3 regions of the Chryseobacterium indologenes genome follow, and region 3 is predicted to be linked to each of the others. Evidence: riboswitches for the same ligand, from Rfam matches in the RefSeq annotation. Region 3 holds a riboswitch; each other region holds the start of a gene.
What was found. Region 3 has a riboswitch for S-adenosylmethionine ahead of DYR29_RS13935 (TonB-dependent receptor plug domain-containing protein). Riboswitches for the same ligand answer to the same signal wherever they lie in the genome.
Positions count from the first base shown of each region.

Region 1: linked by a shared signal. The riboswitch ahead of DYR29_RS17950 (alpha/beta fold hydrolase) and the one ahead of DYR29_RS13935 (TonB-dependent receptor plug domain-containing protein) in region 3 are both predicted to bind S-adenosylmethionine.
Region 2: linked by a shared signal. The riboswitch ahead of DYR29_RS17185 (SusC/RagA family TonB-linked outer membrane protein) and the one ahead of DYR29_RS13935 (TonB-dependent receptor plug domain-containing protein) in region 3 are both predicted to bind S-adenosylmethionine.

Region 1 covers NZ_CP074372.1:3,959,159-3,965,791, forward strand. The annotation lists gene DYR29_RS22985 (four helix bundle protein) at 1-6, shown strand, start outside; gene DYR29_RS17935 (DUF58 domain-containing protein) at 74-1,396, shown strand; gene DYR29_RS17940 (OsmC family protein) at 1,424-1,843, shown strand; gene DYR29_RS17945 (MGH1-like glycoside hydrolase domain-containing protein) at 1,922-4,537, opposite strand; SAM riboswitch class I at 4,726-4,832, shown strand; gene DYR29_RS17950 (alpha/beta fold hydrolase) at 4,899-5,843, shown strand; gene DYR29_RS17955 (ACT domain-containing protein) at 5,843-6,633, shown strand, end outside.
Region 2 covers NZ_CP074372.1:3,803,400-3,810,032, forward strand. The annotation lists gene fabD (ACP S-malonyltransferase) at 1-177, shown strand, start outside; gene DYR29_RS17170 (GYDIA family GHMP kinase) at 188-1,093, shown strand; gene pckA (phosphoenolpyruvate carboxykinase (ATP)) at 1,221-2,837, shown strand; gene DYR29_RS17180 (type II 3-dehydroquinate dehydratase) at 2,936-3,343, opposite strand; SAM riboswitch class I at 3,588-3,686, shown strand; gene DYR29_RS17185 (SusC/RagA family TonB-linked outer membrane protein) at 3,770-6,633, shown strand, end outside.
Region 3 covers NZ_CP074372.1:3,091,059-3,097,691, forward strand. The annotation lists gene DYR29_RS13935 (TonB-dependent receptor plug domain-containing protein) at 1-2,329, opposite strand, end outside; SAM-I-IV-variant riboswitch at 2,626-2,723, opposite strand; gene DYR29_RS13940 (outer membrane beta-barrel protein) at 2,842-5,067, shown strand; gene DYR29_RS13945 (HesA/MoeB/ThiF family protein) at 5,341-6,051, opposite strand; gene thiH (2-iminoacetate synthase ThiH) at 6,199-6,633, opposite strand, start outside.

The sequences.
Region 1 (6,633 bases), 870 kb from region 3:
CAATAGTAATGATAGTGAAAAAGCTAATAAACGTCCACCTAAAACCTTTCATCTGCAACCAGCAACCTAAATAATGAAAAACTTATACATCAATACACGTTTCTTTTTTACACTTATCGGAGTGGGGATTCTGTATGTCCTGGCATTTTTCTTTCCGGTGCTGATGTGGGTAGCCCATATTGCACTGTTGATCTGCTTCCTGGCTGCAATGGTAGATTTCCTGTTGCTTTTTAATCAAAAGAATGCATTACAGGTTCAGAGAATTTTGCCGGAAAAATTGTCCAATGGCGATGAGAATTTTGTGAAAATTGATATTAAAAATAATTACAGCTTTACAATAGATACTAAAATTATTGATGAAATCCCATTCCAGTTTCAGAAAAGAGATTTTCTGATTGAAAAACAGATTACTTCAGGAGCGAATACATTCTTTCAATATTCATTGGAACCTAAAGAAAGAGGAGAATATCACTTTGGAGGACTGAATATTTATGCATCTTCACCATTAGGTTTAATCTCAAAAAGATTTATTTTCCAGAAGGATGCTGTCTTGCCTTCCTATCCATCATTTATCCATCTCAGAAAATATGAACTGATGGCCATTCAAAGTGAATTTTTATTGGGTGGAATTAAAAAGGTCAGAAAACTGGGACATACTATGGAATTTGAGCAAATCAAAGAATATGTCCCTGGAGATGATATCAGAACGATCAACTGGAAAGCAACTTCCAAAACGAACCGTTTGATGGTAAACCAGTTTCAGGATGAAAAATCACAGCGTATTTTTATGCTGATTGATAAAGGAAGAACTATGAAAATGCCTTTCAATGGATTAAGTTTACTGGATTACTCCATCAATGCAACCATGGCGTTGTCTCATATTATTTTGAGAAAAGGAGACAGGGCAGGTATGATGACTTTTTCTAAAAAGGCTGAAAATAAAATTGCTGCTGATAATAAATCAGGACAACTGAAAAAAATCTCTGAAGCACTTTATAATATCAAAACAGATTTCTTTGAAAGTGATTTCAACCGTTTGTATCAGGATGTAAAATATTCCATCAATCAAAGAAGTTTAATTCTGCTTTTCACGAACTTTGAAACACTGGATGGATTGAACAGACAGTTGAAATATCTTCGAGGTATTGCTAAAAACCATTTGTTGGTTGTTGTATTTTTCAAAAATTCAGAACTGCAGACAATCATTAACAAAAATCCTGAAAATATGCAGGAAATCTATGATGAGATCATCGCTGAGAAATTTGAGTTTGAAAAGAAACTGATTATTCAGGAACTTCGCAAATATGGAATTTATACAGTATATACTCTTCCGGAAAATTTGAATATCGATGTTATCAATAAATATCTGGAGATAAAAGCGCGAGGAATTTTATAACTTTGCAGAAGCAATAAGCAATAAATAATGAAAATTACACTTAACAGAATAAACGACGATTTTTTATTTGAATGTACCAATGCGCAGGGGAATTCTATTCTTTTGGATAATACTTCCCAGCCGGGTGCCAAAGGAGTTTCTCCAATGGAAAGTGTGTTGATGGCTGTAGCAGGCTGCAGCGGAATTGATGTGGTTTCTATTTTAAAGAAGCAGCGTCAGAATATTACAGGCTTTCAGGCAGAGGTAGAGGGAGAAAGAGTACAGGTAGATGATGCAAAACCATTTAAATCTATTAACGTTAAGTTCTTTTTAGAAGGAGAAATTGATCCTAAAAAAGCACAGAAAGCAGCAGAGCTTTCTTTTGAAAAATACTGTTCCGTATCCAAAACCTTAGAACCGAATGTAGAAATCGGATATGAAGTCTATGTGAACGGAGAAAAAATTTGATCTCTTATTTAAAAATAGAAAAAGCCGGATGACTCATCCGGCTTTTTTTATTACTTATTACCTATTATTCATTGCTTATTAAAAGGTAAGTCTTGGTTTTATCAGTTTCGCTACAGTGGCAGTCCATCCCGTCTGATGGGAAGCTCCTACACCACGGCCATTATCTCCATGGAAATATTCAAAAAAGGTGATGTAATCTCTGAAGTGTTCATCATAATTGAATTTAGGATTTCCTCCGTTGAAAGCTCGTTGCCCATGTTCATCCTTTAAAAATAGAGAACAAAGTCTTTTGCTGATGTTTTGAGCTACTTCATCAAGGTTTCTTTTATCACCGCTTCCCGTTGGAAGTTCTACTTTCAGGCTATTTCCATAATAATAATGGAAGCGCTGCAGGCTTTCCACAATCAGGAAGTTGATAGGAAACCATATCGGTCCGCGCCAGTTGCTGTTTCCGCCAAACATTCGGCTGTCACTCTCTGCAGGAGTGTAATAGACCATATTCTGATTCCCATGTACAGAAAATACAAAAGGATTCTCTTCATATACCTTAGACATAGCCCGGATTCCATAAGAACTCAGGAACTCATTTTCATCAAGCATTCTGGTCAAAACCTTTGTCAGTCTGTTTTTACGGAGGATACTCATCAGGTGTTTTCTGCCGTGTCCTTCCTCGTCCCAGTGAGAAACAAGTTTGGTGAGCTCTGGTTTATTTTTTAAGATCCATTCCATTCTGCTTCTGAAATTTGGCATCTTTTCCAGTAAACGATGGTCTACGATCTCAACAGCAAACATCGGAATTAGACCTACAATACTTCTTAATCTTAAAGAAACACTGTCTCCGTTGCCAAGCTGCAATACATCATAGAAGAAACCGTCTTCCTCGTTCCAGAGTCCTTTCGTTCCTTCACCCAGGTTTTCCATAGCTTCAGCGATATAAAGATAATGTTCAAAAAATTTGATCGCCATATCTTCGTACACCTGATAATACTGGGCTAGCTCCATTGCAATACGCATCATATTCAGTGCATACATTGCCATCCAGCTTGTTCCGTCTGCCTGCTCAAGATGCTGACCGTCCTTTAATTCCATATTCCGGTCAAAAGCACCAATATTATCGAGACCAAGAAAGCCTCCTCCAAAAATATTTTTTCCGTTTTTATCCTTTCTGTTCACCCACCAAGTAAAATTCAGCAGTAACTTTTGAAATACTTTTTCTAAAAATAATAAATCCGGCTTCCCATTATTCTTTTCATCAATTTTAAAAACACGGAAGCAGGACCATGCATGTACTGGTGGATTTACATCACTCATATTCCATTCATAGGCAGGAAGCTGTCCGTTGGGATGCATATACCATTCTTTCGTAAGCAATAAAAGCTGTCCTTTGGCAAATTCTGCATCAATAATAGAAAAAGGAACACAGTGGAATGCCAGATCCCAGGTAGCATACCATGGATACTCCCATTTATCAGGCATAGAAATAATATCCTTATTGTGAAGATGATTCCATTCCGTATTTCTTACGTATTCACTGAAATTTCTCGGCGCTTCAAAGTTCGGATCACCTTTCAGCCATTTTCCGATATTGTAGTGATAGAACTGCTTATTCCAAAGAAGTCCTGCAAAAGCCTGTCGCTGAACATTTCTCTCATCTTCATTTACCGTATCATTCTGAATTTCCTGATAAAACTCTTCCGCTTCAGCCTGTCGGGTATTAAAAATTTCATCAAAGTTTTCAAAAGGGTCATCATTTTCCTCAGGACTTAATCTGAATTCAAAAATTTTAGATTCTCCTGCACCCACTATTTCATCAATCAGAAAAGATGCTTTTGTTCCTCTTTTTTCAGGGTTTACAGTATCTCCCTGATGAATAATAAAATCATTGATGCCATCTTTGAAATAAGTATTCTCTGTTTTAGGAGTTCCGTAAAGCTTAGAGGTATTTGTCTCGTTATCACAGAATACACTTTGTGCATTTGTGTTTCGCGAATAGACTTTTTTGATCGAAATGCTGTCGTGTCCTATATTGATACTTCCGTCATGAGAAGCATTCAGCTCTGCCTTATAAGTGTTATACCCCCATTTCCAATTATTTCTGAACCATGCAGTAGGTGCTACGACAATAGGTGCATCATGCTGGCTTCGGTTGCAGACGGTTACTCTGGCCAGTATATCATTGTGATCAGCTTTACAGTATTCAATGAAAATATCAAAATATTCATCATTATAAAAAATTCCGGTATCGAAAATCTCATATTCCGGTTCCTTTTTACTGCGTCTTCCATTTTCAGCAAGAAGTTCATCATAAGGAAACTCGTTGATCGGGTATTTATACACCATTTTCATATAGCTGTGAGTGGGTGTATTATCCAGATAATAAAAGATTTCTTTGATGTCTTCACCATGATTTCCCTGAGGGTTACTCAATCCGAAGAACCGTTCTTTTACCATTTTATCTTTTCTGTTCCAAAATGAAAAAGCAAAACAGAATAACTGTTTTACATCAGAAATTCCGGCGATGCCTTCCTCACCCCAGCGGTACGCATAACTTTCAGCGTTATTATGATTGGTAAAATCCCAGGCATTCCCGTTTGAGCTGTAATCCTCACGTACATTTCCCCACTGCCGGTTACTTACATACGGGCCCCAGTTTTTCCATTTGGTATCTTGTAATCTTTCTTTTTCGGCGCTCATATCTCATCATTTTTCCATACGAAGTTAGTTTTTTTGAAAAATAATTCCAATTTTTTTCATCTGAACAATTATTAATATGCTCTTGAAATACTTGTATTTAAGGGCTTTTTAAAATATTAAAATAATTTTTTTTTGAAATTAAAAGAAAAGAACTACCTTTGCACCATTCGTTCATTTAAATATTGAAAATGTTATCAAGAAAGGTTGAGGGATTAGACCCTATGAAACCTTAGCAACCCTTTGCGCAAGCAAAGAAGGTGCTACGTTCTACCAAAGTATTTTGGACAGATAACTTACTGAAGTTCTTTTCAGCCATTTCCTGTGGCATTTTCAATTGTATTTGTATAAAAATATAATAGAATTGAAAACAGAACTAAACTATATTAATCTTTCGTATCAAACCAATTCCCAAAAGGAATACCATATCCCGTTAAGCTATCAGCTTTTTGGGAAAGATCTGTTTACAGCACCCATCATTTTAATCAATCATGCACTTACCGGAAACTCAGAGGTATCCGGAGAAAAAGGCTGGTGGAAACAGTTGGTGGGAGAAAATCAGATTGTTGATACTGATCAATACACTGTTCTGTGTTTCAATATACCCGGAAACGGCTATGACGATTTTTTAATTGAAGACTATGAAGATTTTACCCCTTCAGATATCGCAGCGATATTTTTGAAAGGGCTTGAAGCTTTACATATCAAAAACCTATATGCCATTATTGGAGGCTCTCTGGGAGGAGGAATTGCCTGGGAAATGCTTGCCAAGCAGCCGGATCTCGCAGAAATATTTATTCCTATAGCCTGTGATTACAGGACACACGACTGGCTTCATGCACAATGTCTGGTTCAGAAATTTTTATTGAATGATAAAGACGAACCGCTACAGAAAGCAAGAATTCATGCTATGTTGTGTTACAGAACGCCACAGTCGCTCAATGACAGATTTCAAAACCAATATAACCAGGAAAAACAACGTCTGGAATCAGAAGACTGGTTGGTTTATCATGGTAATGCGCTAAACGAAAGGTTTAGTTTAAAAGCATACAAACTGATGAATCATCTCTTGATGAATATAAATGCTGATGAAACAGCACTAGAGAACATACAGGCACGAATGCACATGATCTCCGTAGATACAGACTTATTCTTCCCGGCTTCTGAAATCCGAATGTGTTTTGAAAACTTAAAAGAGAAAAATAAGAATGTTTCTTATCACGAGATCCAATCTATACACGGGCATGATGCCTTCCTAATGGAATATCAACAATTAAATAATATCATTAAAAACATTTTACAGAAGTAATGAAAAATGCTAACGAAATAAAATTTTTGAAGAACAGATCAATCGTCAAATTTGAAGGAGAAGATTTCCTGGGAGAAATCGGGATTGACGGACGAATTTTTAAAGCGCTTACTTTAGCGCGTATCAGTGTGGGAGTAATCTCTCAGCAAGCCATAGAAAACGGAATTTCTATTCTGGTTCAGGAAATTGATGCCGAAAAAGCAGTCGCTTGTCTTATTGATGAATTTGAAGCAGAAAGAAAATCTGGAAAAGTTTCCCAGATCTACAGTATCAATAATGTTTCTGTCATCGGTTTTGTGGCAGAAGATTTCAATAAAGTTTTTGCTGAGCTGGCAAGAAACAATGTTTTCCCATTATTGCTGAATCAGGTTGCAGGAGAGAACAGGGTAAACATCGTAGTAACTTCTTCACAGGACGAAAAAACAAAAAACATTATAGAATCTGAAATTTTCAAGAAGCCAAAGACCGTTCATCTGGCGATCATAGGACACGGAAATGTAGGAAAGACTTTGATACAACAGGTACTGGAATCTTCTGAAGAGATTAAAAGGCGTAAAAAAATAGACCTTAAAGTAGTGGCAGTGGCCAATTCAAAGAAAATAGCCTTCAACAAAAAAGGATTTGATGCAAATTGGAGTGATGAGGTTTTGACAGCAGAACATCCTTCAAGTGTTCAGGAGCTCATTAATTTCTCCAACGAAAACCAGCTGGAAAACCTTATCGTTGTAGATAACACGGCAAGCAAGGATTTTGTGAAAAACTATCACGCTTTGGCAGAAAACGGATTCGA
Region 2 (6,633 bases), 710 kb from region 3:
GACGAGATCAAACAAAACCTGATCGCTCAGCTTACCGGTCCTGTAAAATGGACACAATCTGTTCAGAATATGATTAAAGATGGTGCCTCTAACTTCGTAGAAGTAGGACCAGGGAAAACCCTTCAGGGATTGATCAAAAAAATTGACGGATCAGTAGATGCTGCTTCTGCAATCTAATTAAAAATATATGAACGCGATATTTTCACCGGGCAAGCTTATGCTTACTTCAGAATATTTCGCAATCGATGGAGCTCTTGTCTTAGCGGTACCTACCAAGCTGGGACAAGAGTTTTTTTTTGAAGAAAAAGAAGATGGCAAGTCACTTATTTTTTGGGAGGCTTATCATCAAAACAAATTCTGGTTGAAGGCTGTCATTGATTATAAAAACTGGCAGATCTTAGAAACCAATATTCCATCAAGCGCTGAATTTATTGTTAAAACATTAAAGAATGTTCAGCAGTTTTCTAATATTAAATTCAAGTCCACTCTTACTTACCATTTAAAGACCAACCTTCAGTTTCCTGCGAATTATGGTCTTGGGAGCAGTTCCACATTGATGAACAATCTTGCAGAATGGGCAGAGATTGATCCTTTTCACCTTAATACCATTAGTTTAGGCGGAAGTGGATATGATATCGCAGTTGCAAAAGAAAAATCTGCAGTTCTTTTCCAAAGCAAACCTGAGATTAAATATGAGAAAGTAGATTTCAATCCTTCATTTAAAAATGAACTGATTTTTATTCATTTAAATCAGAAGCAGGATAGTAGAGAAGGAATCAACTTTTACAAATCAAAAAAGAAGTCTCCGGAATTGGTGAATGAATTTTCAGATATCACAAAAAAAATAATGTTATGCAGTGAATTGGAAATATTTTCTGAATTAATGATGATTCATGAGCGTAAAATTGCTGATTTTCTTGAAATATCCACAGTTAAAGAAAAATTCTTCTCAGATTGCCCTTCTTTTGTCAAAAGTTTAGGCGCATGGGGGGGAGATTTTGTAATGAGTGCCAAATTTGGGGGCTTTAAAGACTATTTTTGGGAGAAAGGTTTTTCAACTGTTTTTGAATGGGAAAATATAATTGATTTATAATCAAATAATTACGCTCCTGTTTTTTTATTTGTCATTCTGACTTATATCAGTATATTTAAACCACCTTTAACAAATAATTAATATTATTTTTGTTGAAGTCAATAAAGAAATAGAAAATATAAGTAAAATGAAAAACACTAAAATCATCCAGGATTTAGAGAAATTAGGGATTAAAGGAAACTATGAAGTAGTGTACAATCCTTCTTACGAAGAATTATACCAGGCTGAAGTTTCTCCTGAAAATCAGGGATTTGAGAAAGCTGAACTTACAGAATCTGGCGCAGTATCAGTAAAAACAGGAATTTTCACAGGTCGTTCACCTAAAGACAGATATATTGTTCAGGATGATGTTACAAGAGATACAATTTTCTGGGATGGTAAAGTAAATTTACCTACTACTGCAGAAATTTTCGGGTCTTGTAAAGAACTAGTGCTGAACCAGCTTGCTGAATCTAAAAAGATCTATGTAGTAGATACATTCTGCGGAACGAATGCGGATACGAGACTTAAAGTAAGGTTTATCGTTGAAGTAGCATGGCAGGCGCATTTTGTTACTAATATGTTTATTCGTCCTTCTCACTATGAGCTTGAAAACTTTGGAGAACCTGATTTCACAGTAATCAACGGTTCTAAAACAATCAACCCTAACTGGGAAGCTCAAGGATTGAATTCTGAAAACTTCATCATGTTCAACCTTACTGAAAAACTACAGATCATCGGAGGTACATGGTACGGAGGTGAGATGAAAAAAGGGATGTTCGCGATGATGAACTATTACCTTCCATTAAAAGGAATGGCTTCAATGCACTGCTCTGCTAACGTAGGAGAAAAAGGTGATGTAGCTTTATTCTTTGGTCTTTCAGGAACAGGAAAAACTACTTTGTCTGCAGATCCGAAAAGATACCTTATCGGTGATGACGAACATGGTTGGGATAACAACGGAGTATTCAACTATGAAGGTGGATGTTATGCTAAAGTTATCGACTTATCAGAAGAAAAAGAACCGGATATCTTCGCTGCCATCAAGAGAGATGCACTTCTTGAAAACGTTGTTGTGAACAATGGACTAGCAGATTATACAGACGGATCAATCACAGAAAATACAAGAGTTTCTTATCCAATTTATCATATCAACAAAATTGTATTGCCATCTAAGGCTGGTCATGCGAAGAAGATCGTTTATCTTTCTGCAGATGCATTTGGAGTACTTCCTCCGGTTTCAATCTTGAATGAAGATCAGGCTCAATACCACTTCCTTTGCGGTTATACATCAAAATTAGCAGGAACGGAAAGAGGAATTACTGAACCTCAGCCATCTTTCTCTCCGGCATTTGGTGAAGCATTCCTTACATTACACCCAACAATGTATTCTAAAACATTGATCGGTAAAATGCAGGAGCACGGAGCTAAAGCTTATTTAGTAAATACAGGCTGGAATGGTACTGGAAAGAGAATTTCTCTGAAAGATACAAGAGCAATTATTGATGCAATCATTGACGGTTCTATCGATAATGCTCCTAAAACTCAGGTTCCAATCATGAACCTTGAGATTCCAACTGAGTTACCAAACGTTTCTACAGGTATTTTAGATCCTAGAGATACCTATGAGAGTGCTTCAGAATGGGAAGAAAAAGCAAAAGATCTTGCATCAAGATATATCAAAAATTTTGAGCAGTACTGTGATACTGAAGAAGGTAAGAAATTAGTTGCTTCAGGACCTCAATTGCAGGAACAAACTATCTAATAGTTATTAATAGCATACAAAAAAGCCTCATCATTGATGAGGCTTTTTTATTTTTTATATCTGCTGTGCAATCTATAGGAAGAATATAAGCCGAAAAATTACTTCAAGCTTAATAAAGCCAACCTATACCCATCCATCCCAAAACCAGATAAAACTGCATCCGTATTTGCTGCCGTTACAGACTTCTGCCTGAATTCCTCTCTTTTGTAGATATTGCTGATGTGAACTTCAAGCTTTGGTTTTCTAATGTTTTTCAAGCAGTCAGCTATTGCATAAGAATAATGGGTAAAAGCTCCCGGATTAATTATTACAGCATCAAAATCGTCTTCCTGAAGTCTGTTAATAAGTTCCCCTTCAATATTTGACTGGTAATATTTTAATTCATGAGATTGAAACTCGGATTTTAAAATTTCCAAATAGCTTTCCATAGAAACATTTCCATAGATTTCAGGTTCTCTAGTGCCTAACAGGTTGAGATTAGGTCCGTTTATAATCAAAACTTTCATACTATAAATTTAGAAACTTTTTTTAATTAATGATCAGAAATTTCAGCATAGATTGACTTTTATTGAATTGAATTATTAATAATGATATTTGTCATGTTTGATAAAATGATAATAACTACAACTCCTTGCAGTAATGGGTTTTATTAAAATCTTATGTTAATTTTTGAAAAATTATCATGAAAAAATAATAAGTCTACTTGTTTTGTAGACTAAAAGTTTTTAGCTTTGCAACCATATTTCGATCGGCTTATAAAGAAAGATGGAGGGAACTGACCCTATGAAATCTTGACAACCTACCCATTGGGCAAGGTGTTACGTTCAGCCTTTTAAGGAAAAATAAGCAATTGGTTAATCGTATTTATCGATGCCCTTTGCTGACTTTTCTGCAAAGGGCAAAATTTTAATATATGATAAATAAAATTGATTATGATTAGCAAAAACCTATTCTCTGCTAAAGCCTGGATTCCTCCGGTTGCTGCATTTTTTCTTGGAGTTACCGGTGTACATGCACAGAATTCCAAGCCGAAAAAGGATAGCCTTCATGAAAAAGAAATTGATGAAGTTGTAGTCGTAGCCTATGGAAAAGCTAAAAGAAACAGCTATACCGGTTCCGTTGCTACAATTTCAAGTGATAAGATCAATAACAGACCTGTAACCAATATAACCAAGGCATTGGAAGGGCAGGTTGCCGGGATTCAGACAACGAGTGCATCGGGACAGCCTGGTGCGGTTTCTACCATCCGGATCAGGGGGATTGGTTCAATAAGTGCTTCCAGCGATCCGTTATATGTGGTAGACGGAATTCCTTTTGACGGAAATATTAACTCTATAAGCCCAAGTGATATTGAATCCATCAGTGTTTTGAAAGATGCTACAGCGAGTGCGTTGTATGGGTCAAGAGGAGCAAACGGGATTATCATCATTACCACAAAATCAGGTAAAAAAGGAGAAGCAAAAGTTAATTTTAATATCAGTCAGGGATTTTCCGGAAGAGCTGTAAAAGATTACGAACAGGTAAGTACAGACCAATACTTTCAATTATACTGGGAAGCCTTGAGAAACGGATACCAGTCTGGAAAAGTATCTTCTCAGCAGGCTGCGCAAATGGCAACAGACAACCTTGTCTCTACTCTTGGGATCAATCCATATGGAACAGCATATCCGAAACCTGTAGGAACAGATGGGAAATTATTACCCGGTGCATCACCACTTTGGAATGATGACTGGAGAGATATTCTGCAGAGAGTGGCTTCAAGAAATCAGGTAGATCTTGATATCAGCGGAGGAAGTGAAAAAAGTAATTATTTCTTTTCATTGGGATATCTGGATGATAAAGGGATGGCGATTGAATCAGGATTTAAAAGATACAATACCAGATTAAAGATCAATTCTGAAGTAAAAAAATGGCTGAATGTTGGGGTAAACTTAAGTTACACAAACAGCATTCAACAAGCGCCGACTTCTTCAGATTCTAAGGCCAGCAATATCATCAATGCTGCTAGATTTATTCCTTCATTTTATCCTTATTATGAAAGAAATGAAGACGGAAGCTATATTTTAGGGGCAGACGGTAACCCGATTTATGATTTTGGAAAGTACAGACCTACCAATGCACTTCAGAATCAGAATGCAGCTGCAACATTGCCATTAGATAAAAACGAAAATAAAGAAGATAACTTCTCAGGAAAAGGATTCATGGAATTCACTTTCTTACCGGAGTTGAAATTCAAAACGAGTTTTTCTGTTGATTTGGTGAATTATAACGGACATTATTATTCAAATCCGTTGCTGGGACAAGGCGCTGAGATTGGAGGTTCAGTAACGAAAACCAATACCAGAACACTTTCTTATACAACCAGCAATATTCTGACATACGATAAGAAATTTGGGAAGCACCACGTAAATGCTCTGGCAGGACATGAATTCTATAAATACGATTATCAAACTATTTCAGGAACAAGAAGTCAGTTCTCACTGCCTTATTACTATGAGCCGGATGCAGCTTCTCTACTGGGAAGTTTCAGTGGAAACAGTAATAAATTAAGCTTATTGAGTTTCCTTGGAAAGGTAGAGTATGATTATAACAATACTTACTTTTTATCAGCATCAGGAAGAGCAGACAGTTCTTCAAGATTTGCGAAGGATAACAGATGGGGGAGATTCTGGTCAGTGGGAGGTTCATGGAAAATATCCAATGAAGAATTTGTAAAAAGCCTGAATGTTTTTAATCAATTAACATTGCGTGCCAGCTACGGAGGTCAGGGGAATGATAAATTACTTAGACCCAACGGACAGCCGCTTTATTATGCATATCAGGAGTTATACAGGTTTATCAGCCTTGGTGGAGAACCGGGAACAACCCTTGAAAAAACGTCTACCAATAATGTAAAGTGGGAAACCAACCTTAATTTGAATGTAGGATTGGAATTCGCGATTCTGAATAACAGGGTTAAAGGAAATATCGAATACTTCAAAAGAAAAAGCCAGGATCTTCTGTTTAATATGCCGGTTGCGCCGTCGTTGGGAATCAGTGATTATCCGGCGAATATCGGAACGATTCAGAATACAGGATTTGAATTTTCATTATTTACAACACCTGTTAAAACTGAGGATTTCCAATGGAATGTAGATGTAAACCTGAGTACTTTAAACAACAAAGTAACCAAATTACCAGGAGGTTCTCTTGTGGTGGGTAGCAAGTTATTAACGGTAGGAGGTTCTGTATATGATTTCTTTATTCCGGAATGGGTGGGTGTAGATCCAAGCAATGGAAAGCCATTGTGGAAAACGGTCTCTACAGATGCCAGCGGAAATTCAGTTGAAGGAACTACTTCGGAATATTCAAAAGCTACAAAACTTTTACAAGGTTCCGCATTACCTAAACTGACCGGAGGTTTAAGTACAAGTATTACCTATAAGAATTTTGATTTTTCAGGATTACTGACATTCAAGATCGGAGGGAAGATTCTGGATACCGATTATACTTCCATTATGCACAACGGAAGTGCCGGCGGACGTGCATGGAGCGCAGAAATGTTGAATAGATGGACCCCAGAAAATCCTTATACGGATGTTCCGGGATTGAGTACAACAACGAATAACTGGACCTCAACATCTTCAAGATTCCTATACTCCGGAACGTATGCAAGACTTAAAAATGTAAGCTTAGGATATACCCTTCCGGAAGATTATTTTGAGAAAATAGGATTGAAAAAGTTTAGAATTTATATCCAGGCAGAAAACCTTCTGACCTTCTACAAACATAAGGGAATGGATCCTGAGCAGGCATT
Region 3 (6,633 bases):
TCTGGCTCACCAATTTAGGAGATGCATGGATATCCCCGATTCTTTTGGTTTGATTAAAATTGACTCCTAAATTATTCTCCAAAGAAACTGCCGATGAGATTTTTGAGTTCTGAGAAATGGTAATATCCAAACCTTTCGTCTGAGAATCTACAGCATTGGCAAAAAAGTTAGCAGCACTTGCTCTCGCCAGATCAAAAGCACTCTGCAGAACAGCCTGATCAGAACCTGGAGTAAAACTACCATCAGGACGATAGAAAAGATCTGTAAGCACTACCCTATCTTTAATCTTTATTAAATAAGCATCTGCTGTGAAGGTCAGGCTTAATGCCGGAATCTTCCAGGTAATTCCCGTGCTGTAAGATTGTGAAGTCTCCTGTTTTAATTTGGGAATGCCCAATGCCTGTGCAGCCTCAGAATTATTTCTGAAAGTACCTACTTGTGTTGTTTTCCCCTGCTGAATCAACGTAGAAGTGGAACTATAATAGATTTGTGCTAAAGAAGGCGCTCTGAATCCTGTGGAAACCGCTCCTCTCCAGTTCAGATTGGGAGCCAGCTTTACATTCGTTGCCACCTTATAATTAAATGTAGACCCGAAGTCTGAATAGTTCTCATATCGTAAGGCTCCTTCCAACAGCCATCCGTCAGTAACCTCTAGCTCTGCATCAGCATAAGCAGCGACACTGTTTCTGTTTCCTGAAACTGCATTTTCCGGACTGAAGCCTGGAAAAACCTGAGCCCCAGCTGGTCTTACTTTGTCAAAGAAATCGGTAACTTTTTCATTTTCAGGAGTGTTAGCGGTTACTACACGTCCATAAATGTCGTAAGAAGCATAAGAATTTTCTTTTCCTGCATTGACTTTATAATTTTCATGTCGGTATTCACCTCCGAATGCTATATTCAAACCTTTCAGCACATCGTATTTTTTGGAGAAATCCAGATTGACGGTATTTTGTGAAAATTCAGATCCTCCGGCATCAAATGTTCTTGGAGAACTGTCTGTAAGCGAAGCATTATAGGTATTTACCACTCCGAAACCAAAGGTATTTTTCCCGAATGTATTACTGAAATCCACATTCCAGCCATTCCATTTTCCTTTAATTCCGGCAGCAAGTGAATAATCATTTACGGTTGCTTCAATCTGAGGAAGATATCCATTGGGAGTAACGGCATTGATGTTTCTTTCATTATTAGGAAGACGGTAAAAGCCTCCTGCATTTCCAAGACGATAGCTGTAGCCTCCAAATGAATAAATCTTCCATTCATCATTCACAGGAATTTCAGAGTTGAAAAAGAGCTGCCCTGACTGTAGTTTAGATTGTCCTGCCCTCAGACTGAAATCTTTTCTCTCCAATCCTCTGTGATTAAGCTCCTGGGAGGTAAAATCTCTCCTTAATAAATCTTGAAGCTCAGAAATGCTGTTTGCCCCTGAGATCTGAGACTGAAAATCATTCCCAAAATAATCTACTTGGGCTGCATACTGTTTAATCGTGTTGATAATCTGCTGAGTATTGGGAGTATTGGTAATATTTTTATATAATCCATCAATATTAACTCCATCCTGTAATGCTCTGTAATTAATTGCATTATAAGCATTAAAGATATCTCCTTCCCTCACTCCTGCTCTGGAATATGGATCACGATATTGGGCAGAACCGGTAACATTAAAAAACCCGGACTTTCCTATTTTAGCTCCATAATTAAGATCCACAGAAATGGTCTGTCCATCCACTCCTCCGGAGAAATTATTGGCAACAGGTGAAGCATATCCACCTAAAAATACCTGTCCGGAAAGTCCAAGTCTTTTTTTCAATCCCAGGTTAACGACTCCGGCAATAGCATCGGAACCATATTGGGCAGAAGCACCGTCTCTTAAAACTTCAATTTTCTCTAAAGCAAAAGCTGGAATGGCATTAAGATCAGTTCCCACAGAACCTCTTCCCGGCGTAAGGGTAACATTAATCAATGAAGATTGGTATCTTCTTTTTCCGTTTAACAAAACTAAAACCTGATCTGGACCTAACCCTCTTAAAAGAGCTGGATCTACGAAATCAGTTCCATCATTAACGGTGTGAGAAGTGGATGAAAATGAGGGTACGATATAATTTAAAGCCTGGCTGATATTATTAGTAGGACTCTGTTTTAAAATTTTTGATATGTTAATGATATCTACAGGAACAGGGGTCTCCGTCAATGATCTTCCGGAGCCTCTTGATCCAAGGATTACTACATCTTCTATTTTTTTAGATTGTAAAGTGTCCGTCTGTGCGTAATAAAATGTAGAAATGAGCGCGATAGAAGGAACAAAGATTCTTTTTTTGAAATTGTGCATAGTATTGTTGTGTTCTTTTTGTTGTTAAAATTATTTTTGAGCAATACAAATCCTGTAGCCTTAATTTTAAGGTTACCATTGGTCTTTGAAAATGTTTGTATTATTTTTTAGAAATAGAAATGGCTAGAAGCAACAACACATGCGCATGTAGAAATGGCATGAAAACATATGGGAATAATGAAGATTCACTTCATGATCCGAAGAATAAAAAATTACTGATGGAATGTGATTTCCCTTGTCTTTAAACATTTGGCTTTAACTTTAAAACAAAAATTCAAGATGGGAGTAATGATAGAATGATAAACATTTTTTCCGGAAGATCCGGCTTATCGATTGCAGCACCTTGCTTGTTTTTGCAGGTTGCTATCCCATCTAGAGATTCTTGATAATTACCTGGCAAAGATATAATTATTTCGGAAATAAAAAAATATTTAGCCTAAATTTTCGATTTTCAACATTTTAGCGTAACAAATTATGTTTTTCAGCGTCTAACCGGATATCAGTAAAACATTATGAAAAAAACGATTTTCGCTTTATCTTTATTAAGCTCTATTTTTGTTTTTTCACAGGAAAAAAATAATAAACCTCAGGAAAAGCAAATTGAAGGTGTAGTCATCACCAAAACTAAAAAAGCCGTTGAACAAAAGGCAGACCGTACCATTTTTGACTTTTCCGAGCAACCTCAGCTGAACAACGGAAACGTTTTGGAGGGAATTAAAAAACTTCCGGGACTTGTATCTACCGACATCGCAGGAATGATGTATCAGGGAAAAATGCTTGAAGTATATCTTAACGGAAGACCACTGAATATCACATCCAATGAATTGAACTCTTTCCTGGAAGGAATGCCTGCCAATTCTGTAGAAAGAATTGAAGTGATCACTCAGCCCGGCGCTGAATTTCCAGCCACTTCCGGAGGTGCGATCATGAATATCATCACGAACAAAAATGCCAATAAATATTTAACTGCTACTTATTCAGGTAATTATTCTTTTACAAATTACGACAAGTATAGAAGCAGAACGACCAACTCCGTTAATTTAAATGCCAGAAATAAATATTTCGGATGGCAGCTGAATGTAGGACAAAACTACCGTGAAAGCATGTTAAACGGTCAGCAGGATGAACTTTTAACGAGTCATACGGACAGATACGGACGCGGATATTTTGCAAAGTCAGGATTAACTTTTGATTTAGGGCAGGACAGATTATTATTAAACTATGACATTTACCACAACAATAATGACAACTACACTTTAAGTAACGGTCATGGAGATTTGCCTTTTGAAAATAATCCAAAGGATTTAAGAGAGGCATTTTATACTTCTTCGGATGTTGCCCATACCAATAGTTTGAGACAGGAAGCAGTTGTAACCTATCAGAAACGCTTTGCTGACAAATCTCAGAAGCTGGATTTCCAATTTGGTTATACAAGGTCTAACAGCAAGTTCGCTCAGGACAATTATTTCCAGAACGGTACATTTGTAATACCTGCAAACACTCCTATCAATAGCGCTATGAGTGGCTTAAAAGATATTCTGAACAATGAATCTGTGATGAATATTGCCAACTTCAAAGTAGATTATGCCCAGCCTATCAAGCTTCTTGATGGCGGAAAAGTAAGCTTTGGAGGATTATATGAGAAGCAGGATTATGATACGGAAAGTTTTGGCTTAACCAATCTTGAATATCAGAGACAGACGGCTTCAACTTATCTGGAGTTCCAAGCTAAATTGAAAAAGTTTGATTTTACATTGGGTTCCCGTGCTGAAAACTATGATATTTCCGGGGTAACAAGATATTTTGATAAGGATGCAAAACTTGTAGAGGCTAATCTGATTCCCTTCAATAAATTTAAATTTTTCCCGAACGCAAGTGTGCAGTATAACATGATGAATCAGGTTTATATTGCTGCGAACTACAACAGAAAAATCAGTTTACCAAGTATTTCTGCCCTGAACCCGAATAACGTAACGTTCTCCGGACCAAGTACGGAGGTAAACGGTAACCCGAATCTGCAGCCCACAATTTTTGATAATTATGAAATAAAAGTATCTGCATTTGATTATGCATTTATCGGGTATAGCGTAAGCTCGGCAAGTAATCAGGTGGCACAGATCATCAGAAAAGACGGAAGAAAACTCTTTAATGAACAGGTGAATATTTCAAATATGAAAATTCACAATTTCAACGTTGGGCTACCTGTCCCTTTTATGATTTTCAGTAAGCCTTTGAGTGAGATCATGAAATTTGATTTCAATCCCGACAAAATCAACTTCATGTACTTATACGCAGGTTATCAGAAACATGAAATCGACAATCTGAATAATAAAGGATTCTGGATTTTCAATATCATGACTCAGATTCTTTTGCCTAAAGACATCAAAATGACAGCCAATTACAGCTATCTGACGCCAAAAGCAGGATATTTCTACTTCACGGCAGAGAAACCATTCAACAACTCTCTTGATATCACATTGACGAAGAAGTTTATGAATAACCGTCTGACACTATCTGTTTTTGCGAATGATATTTTCAACGGACAGATGATGCAGGTACGTTCTAACCCGCCATCTGGAACTCCGGTAATGATCAGCAGCAAGTATGACACGAGAAATTTCGGATTTTCTATCAACTATAAAATTCCAACGAGAAATAAGCTGGCGAAAGAAGACCCGAATATCCTAAATCAGACGAAAAAAGAGGATAACGGAGGCGTAATGCAGCAGGCACAATAATTCTTCTTTTTTTATACAACAAAGTAAAAATAGGCAGTAAAATTTTACCGCCTATTTTTTTTATAGGTTTTGGCTAAAGCCATTGGAGGTACTTTTAAAAGTAAAATAAATTGTCTTTTTGTCATTCTGACGAAGGAAGAATCTTATTAATAAAAGCGTATGAGATTCTTCACTACACTTCATTTCGTTCAGAATGACACTTTTGAGACAGCCATTTCTATTGATAGTAAAATAGTGTTATTTGTGAAAATATTTGTGATATTAGTGTTTACATCAAAAATCTATCGTCTGAAATCTCCAGTCCAGCGTATCTACCAATGTCAGCTGATTAATACTCACCGGAAGATCCGTGATAATTTTCAGCGTCTGAAAAGCCATCATGCTGCCTATGATTCCGGGAAGAGCTCCCAATACACCAAGGCTGTCACAATCCGGCACATCTTTATCGAAAGGCGGTTCAGGAAAAATATCTCTTAAATTTTTACTTCCGTTATGATTAAATACAGATATCTGTCCTGAGAATCCCAGAATGCTTCCGTAGACCAAAGTCTTTTTTAAATTCACGCAGGTATCATTTACAAGATATCTTGTTGAAAAATTGTCTGAACCATCCACGATAACATCGTACTGAGAAAGAATTTCTTCAGCGTTTCTTTCATTGAGTTTTTCCTCAATCCCATTCAATGTAACCTGATGATTAAGATTTTCTACAAATTTCTTAGCACTCTTTACTTTTGAAAATCCTACCCTTTCTTCAGTATGAATGATCTGTCGGTTCAGATTATGAAGTTCAACCTCATCAAAGTCTGCAATTCCCAGAGTTCCTACTCCTGCAGCGGCCAGATATTGAATAACAGGACTTCCCAAGCCTCCTGCACCTATGACAAGGACTTTTGAAGCCATTATTTTCTTTTGTCCTTCCAATCCTATTTCTTCAATAAATATCTGCCGGCTGTACCGTGAAAAATAGTCTTCTTTTTTCATACTTTATGATAATTGAACCATTAAGATTCTTTAAGTTTTTAAGGAAAGTTAAGCTGAGCTTCGCTTTAAAGAGATGTTATCTTAAAAATCTTCGATTTTTTCTTAATTAAACTTTACTTCTTCAAAGTCCTTAATGGTTTAAAAATTTTAAATTCCACTATAAACAGAATCCCAATCTTTCATGACAGGATCGTAACCTGCTTTTTTGATCATGAGTCTGATTTCATCCATACTTCGTTCGTCACTGGTTTCAAACTGTTCCAGAGATTCTTTATCTACGGCATAGCCACCCGGATTGGTTTTTGAGCCTGCACTCATTGCAGTAGCCCCCAGAGACACTATATTATTTCTGAAGACTTCATTTTCTCTGGTAGAAATGGAAATTTCAAGGTCTTCATTCCAGATTCTGTAGGCACAAATGAGTTGAAGAAGGTCTTTGTCTTCCATGATAAAATTGGGTTCGATAATTCCTTCTGCTGGTCTGAGCCTTGGAAAGGAAACAGAGAATTTACTTTTCCAATACTGTTTCTGAAGATAATCAATGTGTAAAGCATTGAAAAAACTATCTACTCTCCAATCTTC